One region of the Candidatus Merdisoma sp. JLR.KK006 genome, then DNA from elsewhere that is predicted to be linked to it. Evidence: predicted binding sites of a transcription regulator. Region 1 holds the regulator's gene; the other holds the start of a gene.
The links. Region 1 encodes Rex, which represses fermentation and respiration genes when NADH is low (regulators of the CRP and FNR family bind a similar motif). Its sites were predicted from a motif close to ATTGTTAANTANTTAACAAT; they were not measured.
Positions count from the first base shown of each region.

Region 1 (3,556 bases):
CATCTCCTGTAAAGAGAAAGGCTGCCAGAGTGCTGCGGATCTTGGTATTGTCCAGATTCGGGTAGGCATCGGAGATTTCTTCGAAAAGAGTTTTCTCCATATGAAGTACATGATGCTCCTGATCGTAGTAACCGATCTTTACCTTGGCGCCCAGACAAAAGGAGCCTTGGTCTGCATCCAGAAGTCCATTCAGGATCTTCAGGATTGTGGTTTTTCCGGTTCCGTTATTTCCGATTAATGCTACCCGTTCGCCCCGTTTTAGCTCAAAATTCAGATCTGTAAAAAGGGTTAGAGGGCCGAAGGATTTGGAAAGTCCTTCTACAGTAAGCACATCTTTTCCGCTTACAATCTCAGGTTCCAGGCAAAAGTGCATCTCAGAGCGGACTTCCGCAGGTTTTTCCAGAACTTGGATTTTATCCAGCATTTTTTCCCGGCTTTCTGCACGCCGGATGGATTTTTCACGGTTAAAGGATTTTAGTTTTGCAATAACTTCCTCCTGATGCCTGATTTCTTTTTGCTGATTCAGCCATGCACTCATCAAAGCCTCGCGAAGCTGAGACTTTTTGGCGGCATAATCTGAGTAATTCCCCTGAAAGGCGGTTACTTGTCCATTATCAATCTCAATCACTTTTGTGACAACCCGATTTAGGAAATATCGATCGTGTGCCACGATAATTACGGCTCCATCGTAGTTCAAAAGAAAGGTTTCCAGCCAGGCGATGGAGGCCATATCCAGATGGTTAGTAGGCTCGTCAAGGAGAATGATATCCGGGCGGGAGAGCAAAAGCTTTCCCAGGGAAACTCTTGTTTTTTGACCTCCAGAGAGGGTATTTACCTGTTTTTCAAAATCTTCCTCCGAAAAGCCCAGTCCCTTTAGAACACCAATGACTTCGCTTTTGTAGGCATAGCCGTTTTTTTGTTCAAATTCGTGATTGAGACGGGTGTAGGTGTCTAAAGCTGTCTTAAGGGCGCTGCCCTCCAATGATTTCATCTCCTGTTCCAGAGTGCGGATGCGGCTTTCCAGATCGATTACTTCACGCTTCATCTCTAAAAGCTCTTGATAGATGGTGCGTTGGCTTTCCAAATCCTGGTGCTGGGCCAGATATCCCAGCGTGCGTCCTTTTGCCAGCACTACCTCGCCGGAATCCGGCGTGAGCTCATGAACAATGATTTTCAGCAGGGTGGATTTGCCTGCGCCGTTAATGCCCACGATGGCGGCCTTTTCACGCTCTTCTATATGAAAGGATGCATCCTTTAAAATTACGTTGGTGCCAAATGAATGATGGATGCTCTGACATGCCAGTATCATAGTAAATAAAACCTCTGCTTTCCTGTATCTGCCCTTAAAGGACACGGTTATTTTTTATTATAACGGAAGCCGGGGAAAAGTCAAATAGTTTGTGAAAAATCCTACAAAGTCATTGACAACCCTCTGGGCGGCCGATATAATAAAAACAGAAAAATATGTGACGGGACGGTGTTTCAATGGAAGAACGGGAAATCTCAAAAGCAGTCATCAAAAGGCTTCCGCGTTACTACCGATACCTGGGTGAGATTATGGAAAGCGGCGTGGAGCGTATTTCCTCTGGGGAGCTGAGCGACCGGATGCATGTGACGGCATCCCAGATCCGGCAGGATCTGAATAATTTCGGCGGTTTTGGGCAGCAGGGCTACGGATACAACGTTGCGCATCTGTATGAAGAGATTGGAAAGATCCTGGGACTGGACAAGAAGTACAATATGATCATTATAGGAGGCGGCAATCTGGGTCAGGCCTTGGCAAACTACGTATCCTTTGAAAAAAGAGGTTTTGTGATCAAAGGAATCTTTGATGTGAATCCTGTATTAAAGGGCTTAAGCGTCCGGGGAATTCAGATTTATATGATGGAGGATCTGGAGGACTTTATTCGAGAGCAGGACATTCAGATAGCAACTTTGACGCTGCCTAAGTCTAAAGCGGCGGAGACGGCTGAGCTTTTGGTGAGGTACGGCATCAAGGCTATCTGGAATTTCGCTCATGTGGATCTGCAGGTTCCGGAGGATGTGCTGGTGGAGAACGTACATTTATCTGAGAGCTTGATGCAGCTGTCTTATAATATCAATCGGTATGAAAAGGAGCATTCTTAGAAAATAGTAAGGGGACTTAAAAGTCAGGCAGGCTTTTGGTTCCCTTTTGTTACTGTTGAGAGCAACTTTCTTTTCGTGTGCGGCAAATATGGTTCGGGAGTGGCTGTGAATCCCAATAGACATATAATATAGTTAGAAGGGAAGAAAAATGATGAATTCATATACACGTATAGGTGCTTTTGTGGATCTGGATGCCATAGAAGCGAATTTAGATGAGATCAAGGCCGGACTGTCTGAAAATACCAAGGTGACGGCTGTTGTGAAGACAGATGCCTATGGCCATGGGGCCAGGGCGATTGCACTTCATGTGGAAAAGAAGGAATACCTGTGGGGCTTTGCAGTGGCCATGCTGGAGGAGGCTCTGGAACTAAAAAGGGCAGGCATTCGAAAGCCGCTGCTGATTCTGGGGTATGTATATCCGGAGGACTGTGAAAAGATTGCCGGGCTTTTGGAGGAAGAGATGGAAGCAGATGGAAGCTTCTGCTCACAGATCCGTCCTGCTGTGTACACCTTAGAGACAGGGAAGGCTTTGTCTGCTGCGGCAGTGAAGCAGAGTGCTTTGTTGGGAAAAGATATTGTGATACCAGTGCATATCAAAATAGATACAGGCATGAGCCGCATTGGTTTTCCGGATACAAAGAAAACCATTGAGGAGATTCGGGAGATAGGGCGGATGCCGGGGATTCGGCTGGAGGGATTATTTACCCATTTTGCCAGGGCGGATGAGAGCGACAAAACCTCTGCGAAAAGCCAGATTGCCCGTTTTCAGGCATTTGAGGAAGCATGTCGTCAGGAAGGGCTTATTTTTCCCATCCGTCATTGTTCCAACAGTGCAGGCATTATGGAGTTAAAGGAAGCTCAGTGGGATATGGTTCGGGCCGGAATTATTCTTTACGGACTCTATCCTTCCAGGGAAGTCTGCATGGATGAGCTAATCCTAAAGCCTGCTATGGAATTGAAAAGCCATATTGTTCACATGAAAGAGATTGTGCCAGGAACGGAGGTCAGCTATGGAGGAATCTATCAGGCGGATTCCCCCCGACGCATTGCCACGATTCCGGTGGGGTATGGGGATGGTTATCCCAGAAGCCTTTCCAATAAAGGCTATGTGTTGGTCTGCGGAAAGAAGGCGCCGATTCGAGGCCGGGTGTGCATGGATCAGATGATGGTGGATGTGACAGAGATTCCGGAGGCGGAGATGGGAATGGAGGTTACTCTTTTTGGAAGGGATGGGGATGCAAATCTTTCGCTGGAAGTTCTATGTGATCTTTCCGGACGTTTTAATTATGAGTTTGTCTGTGATATAAATAAACGGGTACCCAGAATATATAATCACAAAGAGGTAAATTAAGATATCTCAATTAGCTTGGGCAGAACAGTAATATGAATACTTCCGATTTTTTTGGAAATACTTCCGATAAGGCTGGGA
Region 1 covers NZ_JAYMNS010000002.1:241,985-245,540, reverse strand. Annotated here, with positions in the region: gene abc-f (ribosomal protection-like ABC-F family protein) at 1-1,309, opposite strand, end outside; gene VSQ61_RS02785 (redox-sensing transcriptional repressor Rex) at 1,486-2,127, shown strand; gene alr (alanine racemase) at 2,279-3,478, shown strand.

Region 2 (3,556 bases), on a different contig from region 1:
CCTCAATCTCCTCCAGAGTAAAGCCAAGTGCCTCTGCTGACATTCTGGCATATCGATCCAGGTCCTGGGCCTTGTTTTTCAAGGTACAGCCCGGATAATAGCTGTATACCATTTGGCAAACCTCCTTCTTTTTTGATATACCGCAGCAGTTCAGGCAAAGGAAACTGCCGCAATGTGTTTCAAAGTAAATCTTTTAAAGTGAAATACAGTGAAATTTCAAATATACTTTACATGCTACGATTCACAGCTTCCCACCAGCAGACTGTCTGCTGATTTTTGACTGTGAATCGTGATTTTCCGCCTATAAAATCATTACCATCTGCTCCGACCGGCATGAATCTCAAAAAACAACCGGCATGTAAGCAGCAGTTGAAAATCCACTTTTAAAATTGTAACATATTTCTCTTAAGAAGTCATTTTCAATATGGTCTGATTTTTTCTAATTTTTGCTGCAGACATCCTTGATAAATGCTTTCAAAGTGTCTGCGGAGTGAACCATCCGCTTCTCTTCTTCTTCTGTCATGCTGATTTTCAGAACCTTGCCGATACCGTCACTGTTTACCACGCAGGGCAGGCTGATGCAGGAATCTGCCATCTCGCCATAATCCTCTCCCAATACATGAGCCACAGGAAGTACGGTGTTCTGATCCTTAATGATGGACTCTACAATACGTAAGGTTGACATAGCGATTCCGTCAAAGGTAGCGCCCTTTAAGGAAATAACATCTGCGCCGCCGGAGCGTGCCTTCTGTGCAATCTCCTCCTTTTCCTTTGCCCGCACCTCAGGGTCCTGAGAAAGGAAGTGATCCACCGGCTCCCCTGCCACGTTCACGCCGCTCCAGATAGGTACCTGTGCATCTCCATGCTCACCCAAAATATAGCCCTGGATATCACGAATGTCCACATGACAGCGCTCACTGATAAGATAACGGAAACGGGCCGTATCCAGAGAGGTACCCGTACCAATTACACGGCCGGTGGGCAGTCCGGTTTCTTTCTGAATCAAGTAAGTGTTTACATCCACCGGGTTCGCAACTACGATAATCAGCGGATTCTTGGCATACTCCATAATATTTCTGGCAATGCTCTTGGCTACGCCGGTATTGACCTTTGCCAGATCAAGACGTGTCTGACCGGGTTTTCTTGGAACGCCTGCCGTCACGATAATAGCCTTTGCGTCGGCACATTCCTCATAGCCGCCCTGACGCACACGTACCTGGCTGTAGAATGCGGTACCGTGGGAAATGTCCAGAGCCGCACCCTTGGCTCGGTCCTCATCTACGTCAATGATGACAATCTCGCTTACCTGGGTTTTCAGCATCAAGGTGTAACAAATCGTTTCTCCTACCTTACCTGCGCCAACTACAACGATCTTGTTTGCTGTTTCCTGACTCATACTTTTACCTCTCTCTTTCCTTTGATTCTGTTACGGTCCGCCCCTCAATGTCATGCATGATCTTCTGACCCTGGTATCATGTCATTTGTTAAACGCAAAAAGCTTACAAAGGCTTTGGCGGGAACAGTAACGAATTACTTCCACGTTTCGGGTCTGATTGATAATTTTATATCAATTGGGTTCATTATAGCACGTTGTTAAACAATTAACAACCCCTGGAGCGGATTATTTTGAAGTTTTTTTAAAACCAAAATACCACATGATTCCAAGGGAATCATCTTTGCTTTTTATTTATTTTCGATGTTTTTCTAATTTTTTCTATTTTTCGAGTTTTTTAACCGTTTTTGAAAATGGATGGGATTCGGGATGGATTGTTAAATTCTTAACTCTTCGGGTGAAAATGTGACCTTTTATTGTGAATCCATATCACGAACTTAAGCTTAAAAATTTAGTAACGGCTCCGAACAAGAACCACTGCCCTGACCAGTGCGTCCCTCGTGCCGGGCTGATAATCCTCCTGAGCGTAAATTCATGATATTGAACATGAATTTCTATGATAGAAAAATGGGGGATTCTGATGTAGAAAAGGCCGCCTAAAATAAGCCAAAACCCTTTTCGATATCCGATGGACTCGAACCGTCCGAACACAAGATAGGAAAACGGCTGATGGCTTATTTTGCAGCAGCCTCTTTATTGGATTATTTTATCAGGCCTGTTGTCCTTCCAACTCCCGAATCCGGCGCAGGGCCTCTTCAAGCTGTTCTGATTTCTGACGTTCACGCTCTTCCAGTCTGTCAGCCCGGCTTTTCTGTTGATTCAATTCCTCTCTCTTCTTCTCCAGCTCTTCTCTCTTCTGTTCCAGTTCTTCTTTCTTCTGTTCCAATTCTTCTTTTGTATGCTCCACTTCTTCTCTTTTCTGCTCCAGCTCATCCTTCGTATACTCTATTTCTTCTCTTTTCTGCTCCAGCTCCTCCTGCATCTCATCAATCATTAACTGCACCGTATTCCGGTCCAGTTCCCGAAGCTCTTTTGAAAAAAGTCCCATGATTTCCTCCATATTCCGGCACATCTCATATGCCTCTTCATACATGGGCTTAAATTGCGGATAGGCTTTGATTAGCTTCTCAATCTCCCCTGGTGCGTCCGCACTGAAAAACATAAGCCATGCATCCAGTTTCCCTGTAATACCTTTATTTTGCTGTGTTTCCTTAAAAATGTCAATAGGGATGAATACATATTTCTGCAGAAGTTCTATCTCGATTCCCGTGTCCGACTTCTGCTCAAAGCGGTGTATGTAGGTATGGGGATATTTGTGAAATTCCTGTTGACTTGTTTCAAACAGGATGATAGTATAAACGGATTTTATATCACGGTAACTGAATTTTTTGCGCTTCTTACTCCGCACACGTTTGTACTGGCGCAGCAAAAGATCCGCTGAATAGCAGGCGCTGCGCTCGCCGGGAAATTTGTAGCCTATCTTCTGTACCTCCACATTCGCCAGGCTTTTATCCTTAAGTTCCACCACAATGTCCGTAATCAGCAGAGAGCTTTCGTCCGCAATGCGGGTAGAATCGTTGGGAAGCACCGTATGAATCTTCACCTGGGTTCTCAGAATCAGCGATAAGAATTCATTCAGCCGCTCCGGTGCGCTTTCCGGGTTCATAACCTCCTTAAAAAATGCGTCGTATAGCATTCTCGGCCCCTTTGCCCCCGTACAAATATCCAGAAATTCCTCCTGCTGCTCTTTTGTCCAGGAAGCAAATAATTCGGAAAGCCTCTTTTTTCCATGTATTTCCGTCAGCACCTCCTTCCGTTCCCGAATCATGGGAAAATATTGTTTTAAATCTTCCATAAACCTGCTCCTTTCCTTAACTTGTCCATGTTCTTTGGACATACAGGGATACCCGTAGGGTATTTCCTTAATTTGTCCATGTTCTTTGGACATACAGGGATACCCGTAGGGTGTTTCCTTAATTTGTCCATGCTCTTTGGACATACAGGGATACCCGTAGGGTATTTCCTTAATTTGTCCATGTTTTTTGGACATACAGGGATACCCGTAGGGTGTTTCCTTAATCTGCATATGCTTTTTGTGCATAAAGGGATACCTGTAGGATGTTTACCTTAATCTGTGCATTTTTTACACGTAAAGGGATGCTC
Region 2 covers NZ_JAYMNS010000029.1:34,511-38,066, forward strand. Annotated here, with positions in the region: gene VSQ61_RS18100 (CoB--CoM heterodisulfide reductase iron-sulfur subunit B family protein) at 1-112, opposite strand, end outside; gene VSQ61_RS18105 (L-lactate dehydrogenase) at 440-1,396, opposite strand; gene VSQ61_RS18110 (PD-(D/E)XK nuclease family transposase) at 2,103-3,248, opposite strand.
Region 2: a site for Rex is predicted at 1,553-1,572, ahead of VSQ61_RS18105 (L-lactate dehydrogenase). Genes of this name have one in related genera too.